Regions from separate parts of the Williamsia sp. z71 genome, predicted to be linked through region 4. Evidence: predicted binding sites of a transcription regulator. Region 4 holds the regulator's gene; each other region holds the start of a gene.

Region 1 (3,208 bases), on a different contig from region 4:
ACGTTGGAAGGCGAAGCATCAGTCCACCGTGACCCAGAGGCTGTCGCCGAAGGTGTTCGCCGCTACGCGGCTCGCTACAAAGAGCCCAAAGTGAACCCACGCCGCGTGGTCATCCAGATCAACGTAGAGCGTGTATTGGGCTCGCAGTCGCTGATGGTCACCGCCTGAGCAATAAGCTAGGCATCTTGGTGCGGGCTATCCGGTTCGGGATCGGGTTGGACCTCAGGTTCGCGGTCCGTCAGTTCCGCCAACTTTTCGGCCAACACCGCCCGGCGATCGGCCAGTACCTTCTCCCAGGCTGCTGCGAGGGTTTCGTTGACATGCTGGGCCCGGTTGACCCGCGGTTTTCGTTCCGGATCCACCGACGCCGGCGGTATCCACCCGACCCGACCCGTGTCGGGGCCTTCGGTGATCATGATCGTCTGCCACTGATGCGGTCCATCACCGATGAGTTTGTGGTGCGGCGGGCAGGCTGATCCCATCATGTCGATATCGGTCAAACCCCCATTGATCCAGGCAAGCAGATGATGGGCCTCGACCCAGGTCGCCGGATTGGTACAACCAGGATGCGAACAACCCCGATCCCGGACGAACAACGCCAACCGTTGCCCCTTCTGCGCGGTCCGTTTGGTCCGGGCAAGATACAACACCTCAGCACTGTGGTCAGCAAAGACGGCCAGATATTTGTCCGACCGCGCCGCCAGATCCAGGGCCTCTTCGACCGGAATATCCACCCCCGACGCCGTTCTGGCGATCCCCGCACACTCGTCGAGCTGCTGCTTGGTCATCGTGATGACCAACTGCGCCGGCAAACCACGATGCGACTTGCCCAGCAGATTGCACTCCAAAATGGTCTTCAGGATCGCCTTGAGCGCGTCGTGACATTGTTGGCCCTTCGAACGGGTATCCCGCTCAGCAGCAGCTCTGACCAGCTCCGCATCCTGTTTCGGATCATCGGACGCACCGGTCGGCGAGTTCGGGTCGGCTGGATTGTTCATCCCCGGCGCCGCCCACACATCCATCACCGTCCGCAACAAGGCCAACGTTTCCGGGTCCAGGGTGCCGGTGATCTTGGCCATCAAATCCACCCCCTGATCCCCGATACCCATCGACCGTTTACGAGCCCGATCCGAATCATCGGTCAACCGACCATCAGGGTCGACCCGGGCCAACACCGCGCGACCGGCGGCGGTCAACTGGGTGGGATCTTGGCCGACGGCCTCTTCGGTCATCCAATGATCCACCACGTCATACACTGCCGGATCAGAGGCCGACGGGATCTGTTTGCGCACATCCAACATGACATCCATATGCGCCGCCCCGATCAAACCTTTCGACCACGCCTGCTCGGCCGCAGGGCATTTCGGCGCCAACACCTCACCCTGCAACGTATGAAACCGGCCCACCGCCTCCAGGGCCCGGATCCGGGACATGGTTTGCCCTTTGGTCAACCGCAACTCGCTACGGGTGAAACCGAACAGTGACGAATACCCGGCTTCGGTAAACGATGACCGATCCGAGACCCGCAACAGGTGACGCAACCCGGTGAACTCGACCTTACGGGCGATCCGTTCATGCACCCGCACAAGCTCATTGACTTCCGCGCCAGACATATCGGAATCAGCGCAGTCCGCGATATCGGCAACGAGCAACTCCAACTCGAGGTACTTGCGCACCAATACCGGAACCGGCGAGGAATCAACCGAAGAGTCAACCGAAGATTCAACAGGCGGATCGTCAGTCATCATGCCCCCCAGCACATCTGATCAGAACGCTTTCAATCAGTGTACCCTGGAGGGCTCAATAAGTCGAACATTTATCCGAACTGATCGAGCCGATCTGAGGCCTGGATCAGACCGACTTCAGCTCGTGTGGTCGGGAATTGAACGCTTCGCAGCCATCTTCGGTGACGACCACGATGTCTTCGATGCGTGCGCCCCAACTGTCGGGGAAATAGATGCCCGGCTCGATGCTGAATGCCATGCCCGGACGCAGCGGAATGTTGTTGCCCGCAACGATATACGGCTCTTCATGAACCGAGAGGCCGATGCCGTGACCGGTGCGGTGAACGAACTTGTCGGCGAGTCCGGCGGCTGCCAATACGTCCCGGGCCGCGGCGTCGACCTCCTCGGCGGTGACGCCGGGGCGCACTGTGGCCACAGCGGCCCGCTGGGCTTGTTGCAGCCACTCATACTGACGCGCGATGACATCGGAAGGTGTACCGACACAGTAGGTTCGGGTGCAATCGGAGTTGTATCCCGGCGCGACCGGTCCGCCGATATCCACGACAACCATGTCGCCGTCCTCGATCACCCGGTCCGACACCTCGTGATGGGGGTCGGCACCGTTGGGGCCGGATCCCACGATGATGAACTCGGCTCGGGTGTGCCCTTCGGCGAGAATGGCGGCGTCGATGTCCGCAGCGACCTCACGTTCGGTGCGACCGGCTTTGAGCCACTCCCCGACCCGCGCATGTACTCGGTCGATCGCGGCGCCGGCCCGGCGTAACGCGTCGATCTCGGCGTCGTCCTTGATCATCCGCAATTCACGCAGGACAGCAGTGGCGAGTTCTGGTGCGCCGCCCCATCGGCCTGCCAGTGGGACCGTGTGCAGCGCAGGCGTCGCGTCGGAGACGGCGTATCGGTCGCCTGCTCCTCCGGCAGCAACAACTGCGAGTGCATAGGCATCCTGGCCGTCAACCCAATCGTGGACGGTCAAGCCGAGTTCGCCGACGGCCGACTCGCGCAGCGCCGCCAACTCCAGCCGTGGCACAACTACTTCGGGAGCCCGGCCCGGACTGATCACCAGGGCGGTGAGCCGTTCGAATGTGCTGGCCCGAGAGCCCGTCAGATACCGCAGGTCGGGTCCGGGAGTGATGAACAGCGCTGACAGGCCCGCTTGCGCCGTGAGCTCCTGCGCCCGATCCAGACGTGACTTGTACACCGCTGCCGAGAATCGTTGATCTGCCATGGATTCAAGGCTATCGGTCGCACCGCTCGTGATGTGGCCGGCCGCCGGACGCGTGTCACAACGCGGCGGAGGTGTGTTCCAGTCGAATCACAACATGCAATGAGCGATCTCTAACCGGGCGAAAACACCGTTTTACGCGGAGAATGCAGGCAACGGAAGATATCAGTTCTGAACATACCCCCAGGAGGTCACCGTGGACCGCGAAGGCGTCCGACGTCGACTACGGGCTGTTCCTACC
Region 2 (3,208 bases), on a different contig from region 4:
GGTCGCGGCGGACGACAGTTCGAGTTCGCCGCCGTCGGCATGGAGTTTGCGGATGAGGGCCTCGGAGAGGGCCCCGCTGCCACCGACGGCCCGGCCCGGGGGAATGGTGTGCATCGCCGCGGCGAAGCCGACCATGGGTGCGGTCCCGGGTTCGTTCATGGGCGGACCCGACTGTGCCCCGAACCAGGCCAGCGCGGCCTTGAGGTGCTCGGATCCGAACCAGTTGTCCAGGAGCGCATTCCCGGACATCAAGAATTCCTGCGAGAGACCGAGTCCGGCCGCGGAGCCGTTGCCGGGGATGCGGGCGGGCAGGCCCCAGAACGCCTTGCCGAGCGCGAGCGGTGAGGGAGACGACGTGAACGCCGACATCATCGCGGCCGACCGCGGCGCCCAGACGGCGACGAATCGACGGTAGGCCTCGGCATCGGCGGCACCGCAGGCCGTCTCGATCGACGCGATGGTCTTCTCGAGATCGCGATGGAAGACGATCGGGGGAGCATCGTCGGTCGCGGGGCAGAAGGCCCACGGGTCGCAGTCGATGTACTGCAGCCCGTGATCGGCCAGCGACAGCTCGTCGAGGATGGGGGTGTGCCGGATCATCAGGTGGGCCGAGGACCCCCGGTCGACGCGATAGCCCGGAAACCGCTCGACGGTGGAGACGGCACCGCCGGCGACACTGTCGCGTTCGAGCACCTTGACCCGTTGGCCGGTGGCGGCCAGATAGGCGGCCGCCACGAGGCCGTTGTGTCCGGAGCCGATGACTAGCGTGTCGATCATGTGGTCCTATCGCATTGGTAGGGCGCGGCCGAGGACAGCAAACGGCCTGGGATCACCGGCGAAGGTGAAACCGCGCAGCACGTCGGCAAAACCCAACCGGCGGTACAGACGCCACGCCCGGTTGTTCTCCTCGTCTACCTCGGGTGTCGAGAGCAGCACCTGTGGTTCGGAGCGATCGGCAACCAGGCGTTGTAGCAATTGCTCGCCGATCCGCCTGCCCTGCGCAGACGGATGGACGTGCAGTTCGGTCAGCTCGAAGTAGTTGTCGGTGAGGGCGCTCACGCGCTCCCGGCTGCATCCGGCGCGGACCAGCCCGCTGCGTACCTGCTGATTCCACCACTGGTCGTGGGCGCCGCTGTATCCGTACGCGATACCGACCAGGGCTTCCCGTCCGGCCGGACCGGGGGAGTCGATCGCGGCGACGGCCTTCCACCCGGGCCGCCGGATGTGGTCGTGCCACAGGGGCGCCCGTTGCACTTCGGTGCCCGGTGGGTAGTTCATCGCGGTGACGTACACGTTCAAGGCCTCGGGCAGCCAGATCTGTGCATCGTGGGCCGAGAGTTCGGCGATCCGGATGGGCACAGAAGTTTCCGCCTTTTTTGCTTGAGGGTTGTCGGTGTCGTTAGGTATATTGAATCTGTCGAACGGGTGTTCGAGGCTTCAACCTCCGCAAAGGCGCAAGCCGCATCGTTACCCGCTTTACGACATGAGGGCGACTCGGTGGCAGACGAGGGAAGCGTAGGCCACCGGGCCGACCCCGTATAGACACCGGCAGTCGGCCGGATAAGAGGCAGCGGAGAAGGAGGACCGGGATGTCGACGATGGCACGGAATCCCGCGCGGGACTCTCGGCACCGTGGGGCGGCTTCGGCCACGCGGGTCACCAGGCTGCCCGAACCGACCCAGATCATCGCCTCCCGCGAGATGTTGGAGCGAGCCGAGTCGCGTCTGCGCGAATCGGATGTCGTCACCGACGCCGCCGAGGCGTTCAGTGCCCTGTATCAATCGGCATTGCGTGCGGCCGGTGCGGTCTTGGCCGTCTCGGAGCATCCCACCCGCCGCCGCGGGTCGCGCAGTGCCTGGGCCCGGCTGCCGCAGGCGATGCCCGAGCTCTCCGGGTGGGCCACCTACTTCGCCGGACACTCTCGCCTGCGGGCCGATACGGAAGCCGGCATCCGGTCGGTCACCGAAGAGCAGATCGCGGAGTTACGGCCGAAGGTGGATGAGTTCTTACACGTGGTCGAGAGGGAAATCCTGCGACTCGAGCGGGGCAAACCGTCGAATATGCCCGCCGGTGCTGCGTGAAGGCTCCGAAATTACTGCTAACGGACCAAATTTGACCAACTTGTGGCGGGGAATGGTGGTTGGAACTTCCAACACCTCGTATCATCAGAGTTGGGTCCACCCGAGTGGGTCCGGGCAACCGGAATTGTCTCCTCTGGAAGCTCTACCGAAACCATGTGCTGAAGGAGGGGGCGGGTGCCACTCTCAGAGCACGAGCAGCGCATGCTCGAACAGATCGAAAACGCTCTGTACGCCGAAGACCCCAAGTTTGCGTCGAACGTGCGGTCGCGTCGCTTTCGCGGGTCCACTGCGCGCCGTCGACTGCAAGCTGCCGTGTTGTTCCTCGTCGGACTCGTTCTCCTCGTCGGGGGAGTTGTCATCGAGGTTCAAATCGGTGGTTTCCCCATTGTCAGCCTCATCGGCTTCCTCGTGATGTTCGGTGCGGGGCTGATGGCGTTGTGGGGATCACGTAGCGGACCGGCTCCCGGAGGCTCTTCGGGATCGTCGCCGCGCGGTGGCTCGTCGGGCCGCGAGCAGCGACAGGGACGCAAATTTTCTGAGCGGATGGAAGAGCGGTTCAACCGCCGCTTCGAGCAGGAGTAGACGCCGCCAGGCGCCGTTGATCGTAGAAGGCCGTGCATCGCATCGCGATGCACGGCCTTTTCGTCTGTTTTGAGGGCAGCTCGCCCACTTTCCACCCAGGCCCCCACTTTCTCCCACCTCCGGCATTTCTGTGGTCGAAGCAGGCTGAAGCGGCCCTTTTGGCTCCAAAAGGCCTCCGAGACGGCCTGTGGACACCCTGACTCAGGATTTTTCCCCCACCTGTCTACACCACCTCTACCTGCGGTCTTGGTGGCCGAATGCCGAACTCCGGGCAACTTGGGGTGGAAAGTGGTGGATTGTGGGGTACAGTGGTGCTCGTTGGTGGAAGAGAACCGGATTTTTCCTACCAACCTTGGGGTTGGAGGTGACGACACATGGCCAGCGCTATGTTCTTCGGCACTTACACACCCAAGTTGGACGACAAAGGGCGGCTCACGCTGCCCGCGAAGTTCCGAGACGCACTTGCAGGAGGGGTGATGATCACAAAAGGTCAGGACCGCAGCCTCGCAGTGCACATGCGGGATGACTTCTACGAGCTGGCTCAA
Region 3 (3,208 bases), on a different contig from region 4:
GCAAGGTGGAATCTTCGGCTGGGTTGCCGATTCCGCGGCGGTCATCCCCGCCATTGCCGATCTACCCGTCACGCCGGAACCCGCACCTGCCTCCCGAGGCTGAAGGAACCAGAAGTCATGACCACAGAAATCAACGAAAAGACCCCTGTCCCCGCCGCACCGGACGGACCGGTGACCATCCCCTGGTGGACCCGAGGTGACACCAACGCCTTCTTCGGCCTCGCATTCAACATCCTAGTCAATGTCCTGACCTTGACCGGGCTCCTGATCTACGTCGTCGGCTTCAACGAAGGTGACGTCTTCGGGACCGTGCTGCCCGCCCTCGGTGTGGCTCTGATCCTGGGCAACCTCTACTACACCTGGCTCGCACGGCGTCTGGGCCGCAAGGAGAATCGCACCGACGTCACCGCTCTGCCCTACGGTCCCAGCGTTCCTCACATGTTCATCGTCGTGTTCGTGGTGATGTTGCCGGTTTATCTGAACACCGACGATGCCGTCGCCGCCTGGCAAGCGGGCCTGGCATGGGCATTCATGATCGGTGTGATCGTGATGATCGGCGCGTTCGTGGGCCCGTACATCCGCAAGATCACGCCGCGCGCGGCAATGCTCGGCACCCTGGCGGGTATCTCGATCACCTTCATCTCGATGCGGCCGGCCGCCCAGATGTGGGAGGCCGCCTGGATCGGCCTGCCGGTGCTGGCGATCATCCTGATCGGATTCTTCACCAATGTTCGTCTGCCCGGCAATGTTCCGGTCGGTTTGGCGGCACTCCTCGTCGGTACGGCGATCGGCTGGGCCGGCGGGTTCATGGACGCCCCGGCCGTCGGTGATGCAGTCGAGAACATCGCACTGGGCATTCCCGATCAACGTTTCGACATGCTGTTCGACGGTCTGACCGACCTCGCACCACTGCTCGGCACCGCCATCCCTCTGGGCATCTACAACTTCACCGAAGCGATGAGCAACGTGGAGAGCGCCGCTGCGGCAGGTGACAACTACAACCTGCGCAGCGTTCTGCTCGCCGACGGTGCCGGAGCGTGCATCGGCGCCGGCTTCGGTTCACCGTTCCCACCGGCGGTCTACATCGGCCATCCGGGTTGGAAGGACGCCGGTGGACGGGCCAGTTACTCACTGGCGAGCGGCCTGGCGATCGGCCTGCTCTGCTTCCTCGGCTTGTTCGGGATTCTCGAAGCGCTGCTACCGGTTCCGGCGATCGTACCGATCCTGCTGTACATCGGCTTGTTGATCGGAGCGCAAGCCTTCCAGGCGGTTCCACGTATCCATGCGATCGCGGTGGTCGCGGCGATCCTGCCCAACCTCGCGCAGTGGGCTCACGGCCTGATCGACAACTCCCTGGCCGCCGCCGGCACCACCGCCGGTGAGGTCGGCATGGGCGCCATGAACGAGGCCGGCGTTGTCTACGAAGGGCTCAAGGTCCTCGGCGAAGGCGCAGTCCTGGTCGGCCTGGTGCTCGGCACCATGGTCACCTTCATCATCGACAAGAAGTTCCTCTTCGCCGCCATCGCTTCCGCAGTCGGTGCCGTGCTGTCGTTCATCGGCCTCATCCACGCACCGGAGATCGCGTGGAATGCTGCCCCTGAAGTCGCGTTGGGCTATCTGTTCTTCGGAATCGTCTGCCTCGCATACTCGTTCCTTCCCGGAGCGAAGGAGGAGGTGGTCCACGACGAGTCCGACGTGATGGCCGCGTAGTGTTCACTTTTCGCCGTCCCGCAGCGCTCCGGCCTGATGGTCGGGGTGCTGCGCTTGGAGTCACCCCTGGAGAATCCGGGGCCTGTCAGACCCATTCGGTAGACTGCCCCGGAGAATTTTCGCACTTCGGTGAATGTTATTGCCGCACCATAGGATTAGTTGTCGAACGCTTGTGCGAATGCAATTTCGGGAGTAGACTCGGACCATGGACTTCGGGGGAATGTTCGCCAGAATCTCAGATCTGGCAGGGGATGCGGCTTTGGTCGCGGGTGATGACACCGAGTTGTCGTCGCGGGTTGTGACGGTGATACGTCTCAATCATGTTGTGGAGCAGGTCCTTTTTCGTTTGGTCGGCGAGGTCGATCGGCGCCGGATCGCGCAGAAGAAGGGCGTGGGGTCCACAGCCAAGCTATTACGGGACGCCGGTATGGCGCCGGCGGTTGCGCACCGGTACGTGCGAGTAGGCAGGGCACTCGGTGACATTCCGTCGGTATCAGCCTACGGCGTGGACGGGAGCCTGTCGGGTGAGCATGTGGACTCGATCATCAAGGGCCTCAATCATATTGAGCGTCGCAATCCAGACCTCCCCGATGCTGACCGGTCCGATTGCGTGCGCGGACTACTGACCGAAGCGTTGATGGGCACACCGGCGGCGGTGTCGGTGCGGGCACGGCATATGGCGTTGGTGTTATCGCCACCCGACAAAGAAGTGCCGGACGCGGAAAATCATGATCTGAACGAGTTGTCATTCGGGACCGGTGATGACGGCCGCACCCACGGCACCCTGGACTTGGACAGTCTGCTCGGCGAGAAGTTGGCGGTGGCACTCGATCCGCTGTGCACACCAGTACCTGAACCCGATGGCTCGCCGGATCCGCGGAGTGCAGGCCAGATCCGGGCTGATGCGCTGGAACGGTTGCTGGATTCGTATTTCGATCAGGAAGACCGACCCACCCGGGGTGGGGCGAAACCACATGTGACGGTGACCGTCTCACCCGAACATCTGCAACACTTACAGCTGCGCGGCATCCCGGGTGCCACACCGCCGGCCATGGCGCCGAAGTTCGAATGGACCGGACCGGCGTCGGCGCCCACCGCGCAGATGGTGGCGTGTGATTCGGTGATCACAAGAATCCTGCTCGACAACAACTCGGTGCCACTCGATGTCGGACGCGACCAACGCACCGTCACCCCCGCGATCCGCAAAGCGCTGATCGCCCGCGACCAGGGCTGCGCATTCCCGGGATGCGGCTGCCCGTCGGTGTACACCGATGCCCATCACATCGACTTCTGGCGCAACGGCGGCACCACCAGCCTGAGCAACATGGTCCTACTCTGCCGCCGACACCACCGCTACATCCACCACCGCGGGTGGAAGGTGTTCATCGGCCACGACGGGCATCCCTGGTTCCTCACACCCGGCAGCACCACCGAACTACGATCTCATGCCCGCCGCACCCTGACCACCGAACTCGCCGCCGCATAACGCGACGAGACA
Region 4 (3,208 bases):
CAGCTACCCGCCTCGGCTGCACGGGATTCCGCGTCGATGGCAGCCATCGACCGCGTGGTGGCCGCGTGGACCGACCACCTGCGGACGATTCCACCGGAACGTCGCGATGCGGTCAGCGAGGCGGCGGGCTGGATAGTGGAGGAATTACGAGTCGGACTGTTCGCTCAACAGCTCCGAACCGCATACCCGATTTCAGAAAAGCGTGCCATCAAGGCGATCCGCGACCTGCGTTAGGCCGCGGGGTGTCGTCAGGACTTGCTCGACCTGAGGTCGTCGATTTCTTTCTGGAAATCGTCCACCGAGTCGAATGACCGGTAGACCGAGGCGAATCGAAGGTAGGCGACCTCGTCGAGTTCCCGGAGCGGGCCGAGGATGGCCAGACCTACCTCGTTGGCGGGGACTTCCGCCGAACCCGATGCCCGCACGGCTTCTTCCACCTGCTGCGCGAGATGCTGCAACTTGTCGTCATCCACCGAACGGCCCTGGCAGGCGCGGCGGACGCCGCGCATGACCTTCTCGCGGCTGAAGGGTTCGGTGACGCCGGTCCGCTTGACCACCGAGAGCACCGCGGTCTCGACCGTGGTGAAGCGGCGTGCACACTGCGAACAGGCACGGCGACGACGGATGGCCTGCCCCTCGTCCGCCACTCGCGAATCGACTACGCGGGTGTCCTCGTTCTTGCAAAACGGGCAATGCATGCACGATCCCTCGACAGTCGACGGCCTGGGCGGATTGACCAGACACTCTGCCTTCGAGGATACCGTCCGTGATCGCGGCCCCTCCACCGTCTACCTCGCGTAGACCGGGGTGACCAATGCCTGACCCACCGACAGTGCCGAGTTGTTCATTGCATTGAGCTCCATGATCTTCGCGACCACGGTCTCGGTCGGCATCTCGGGGGCGATACGTGATGCGATGGCGCCCAACGACTCCCCCGACTGGACGCGGACGACCTCGGTGCCCAGCCGGGCCGGATCGCTCGACTGCTGTATGACTCCGCCGAAGAACGTCATGAAGGCGACCACCAGCATCAGCCCCACGCCGGTGACCGCCGCGCCCGCCCAGGCGCGCCTACGGACGAAAACCATCTCACGTTCGGTCGGTATCCGCTGCTCGGAGTTACGCGATGCGGCACAGGAGACGGCCACGCGGCGCTGCGCGGACAGTCGGCGACCGGCGGGGCGGGTCGTGTCCGAGGGCCGTACCGGGCGCGTGGTGCGCGTGGCGGTATCGCTCTCGGGGTGGTGAACAGGCCGAGCTGTGGCCGGCCGGGTGATGGTGGTGGCTGCAGTCATGGGTTCAGTCCTCGGTCATCGGTTCAATCCCTATTCGATCACTCGTTCGATTGAAAGAGTGTTCGATTTGTATCACGGGCCTCCGACAAAGCGCCACGCCTTCTCGAACAAATGTTTGAGACTTGTGACCATTTGCACTATCTTTGTCCCATGGACCCCGCCCGACACCGCATGAACTGGAGGACCTGATGGCCGATACAACCCAGCCCCCGACACCGGCGGACGGGGCCGCGACCACTGTGGTCGCCACCGAACCACTCGCCGAGGGCTCACTGACCCCTCGCCAGAAAGCAGTTCTCGAGGTCATCCGTACCTCGGTCCGCCAACGCGGCTACCCGCCGAGCATCCGGGAGATCGGCGACGCGGTGGGCCTGACCTCGACGTCTTCGGTCGCCCACCAGCTCCGCACCCTCGAACGCAAGGGTTTCCTGCAGCGCGAGAACAACCGGCCCCGCGCGGTGAACATCCAGGACACCGACCTCAACCCGGCCACCGCGGCCGGTCAGGTCCAGACACCGGACGAATCCATGCCCACGCCGACGTTCGTCCCGGTGCTCGGCCGGATCGCCGCCGGCGGGCCGATCCTGGCCGAAGAAGCCGTCGAAGACGTCTTCCCTCTCCCCAAGGAGCTGGTCGGCGAGGGTTCGCTGTTCCTGCTCAAGGTCGTCGGCGAATCGATGATCGACGCCGCCATCTGCGACGGCGACTGGGTGGTCGTACGCCAGCAGAATGTGGCCGACAACGGCGACATCGTCGCCGCGATGATCGACGGTGACGCCACGATCAAGACGTTCAAACGGACCAAGGACGCGGTGTGGCTGATGCCCCACAACCCGGTGTTCGATCCGATCCCGGGCAACGACGCCGTCATCCTGGGCAAGGTCGTCACCGTGATGCGCCGACTCTGACCTGCCGGTCGTAGGCAGATCATCCCCAGACAGTACAAAAGGCGGGGTGTACCGGAACCTTCCGGTACACCCCGCCTTTCGCGTTCGAGGCGGTGAGCGATCAGATCCTGGGGTCAGACCCCGAGGCTGCGGCCGATCACTTCCTTCATGATCTCGGTCGTTCCGCCGTAGATGGTCTGCACGCGAGAATCGAGGAACGCCTTGGCGACCGAGTATTCACGCATGTAGCCGTACCCACCGTGCAGCTGCAGGCACCGGTCGACCAGGTGCACCTGGTTCTCGGTCGCGTAGTACTTGGCCATCGCGGCGTCGGGGACGGTCAGTTTCTTCTCGTTGAGCAGACCGATGCAGTGATCGACGAAGACGCGGGTCGTCGTGGTCGAGGTGGACAGCTCGGCCAGCAGGAACCGGGTGTTCTGAAAGTTGCCGATCGAACGCCCGAAAGCCTTGCGGTCCTTGGCGTACTGGATGGTGGTCTCCAGCACCTGCTCCATCGCGGCAGCAGCGACCACCGCAATCGACAGCCGTTCGCGCGGCAGGTTCTGCATAAGGTAGATGAAGCCGAGACCCTCTTCACCGAGCAGGTTCTCGGCGGGCACTCGGACGTTGTCGAAGCTCAGCTCGGCGGTGTCCTGTGCCTTCATGCCGACCTTGTCGAGGTTGCGGCCGCGTTCGAAGCCTTCCATACCGCGTTCGACGACCAGCAGGCTGAAGCCTTTCGCGCCGGCCTCCGGGTCGGTACGTGCGACCACGATCACCAGGTCGGCGTTTATGCCGTTGGTGATGAAGGTCTTCGATCCGTTGAGCACCCAGTGGTCGCCGTCTTTCTTGGCGGTGGTCTTGATGCCCTGCAGGTCTGAACCGGTTCCGGGCTCGGTCATCGCGATGGCGGTGATGAGTTCACCGGAGGTGAACCCGGGAAGCCAGCGCGCCTTCTGCTCGTCGGTCGTCAGCTCCAGCAGGTACGGCGCGATGACGTCGTTGTGCAGGGTGAATCCCAGACCG

What was found. The regulator LexA, encoded in region 4, represses DNA repair genes until DNA is damaged. The targets are predictions, from matches to a motif close to CGAACANNTGTTCG.
Region 1: a site for LexA is predicted at 1,810-1,823, ahead of AC51GR_RS15550 (HNH endonuclease signature motif containing protein). Genes of this name have one in related genera too.
Region 2: a site for LexA is predicted at 1,419-1,432, ahead of AC51GR_RS06810 (SAV_6107 family HEPN domain-containing protein). Genes of this name have one in related genera too.
Region 3: a site for LexA is predicted at 1,874-1,887, ahead of AC51GR_RS08305 (HNH endonuclease signature motif containing protein). Genes of this name have one in related genera too.

What each region holds. Positions count from the first base shown of each region.
Region 1 covers NZ_JCANWX010000006.1:78,833-82,040, reverse strand. Annotated here, with positions in the region: gene AC51GR_RS15555 (PPOX class F420-dependent oxidoreductase) at 1-168, shown strand, start outside; gene AC51GR_RS15550 (HNH endonuclease signature motif containing protein) at 177-1,676, opposite strand; gene AC51GR_RS15545 (M24 family metallopeptidase) at 1,852-2,970, opposite strand; gene AC51GR_RS15540 (alpha/beta fold hydrolase) at 3,164-3,208, shown strand, end outside.
Region 2 covers NZ_JCANWX010000002.1:564,712-567,919, forward strand. Annotated here, with positions in the region: gene AC51GR_RS06800 (phytoene desaturase family protein) at 1-777, opposite strand, end outside; gene AC51GR_RS06805 (GNAT family N-acetyltransferase) at 784-1,359, opposite strand; gene AC51GR_RS06810 (SAV_6107 family HEPN domain-containing protein) at 1,590-2,081, shown strand; gene AC51GR_RS06815 (SCO2097 family morphological protein) at 2,256-2,663, shown strand; gene mraZ (division/cell wall cluster transcriptional repressor MraZ) at 3,050-3,208, shown strand, end outside.
Region 3 covers NZ_JCANWX010000003.1:36,037-39,244, forward strand. Annotated here, with positions in the region: gene AC51GR_RS08295 (cysteine hydrolase family protein) at 1-103, shown strand, start outside; gene AC51GR_RS08300 (SulP family inorganic anion transporter) at 118-1,710, shown strand; gene AC51GR_RS08305 (HNH endonuclease signature motif containing protein) at 1,916-3,196, shown strand.
Region 4 covers NZ_JCANWX010000005.1:191,887-195,094, forward strand. Annotated here, with positions in the region: gene hrpA (ATP-dependent RNA helicase HrpA) at 1-234, shown strand, start outside; gene nrdR (transcriptional regulator NrdR) at 249-698, opposite strand; gene AC51GR_RS13930 (LysM peptidoglycan-binding domain-containing protein) at 789-1,295, opposite strand; gene lexA (transcriptional repressor LexA) at 1,484-2,203, shown strand; gene AC51GR_RS13940 (acyl-CoA dehydrogenase family protein) at 2,317-3,208, opposite strand, start outside.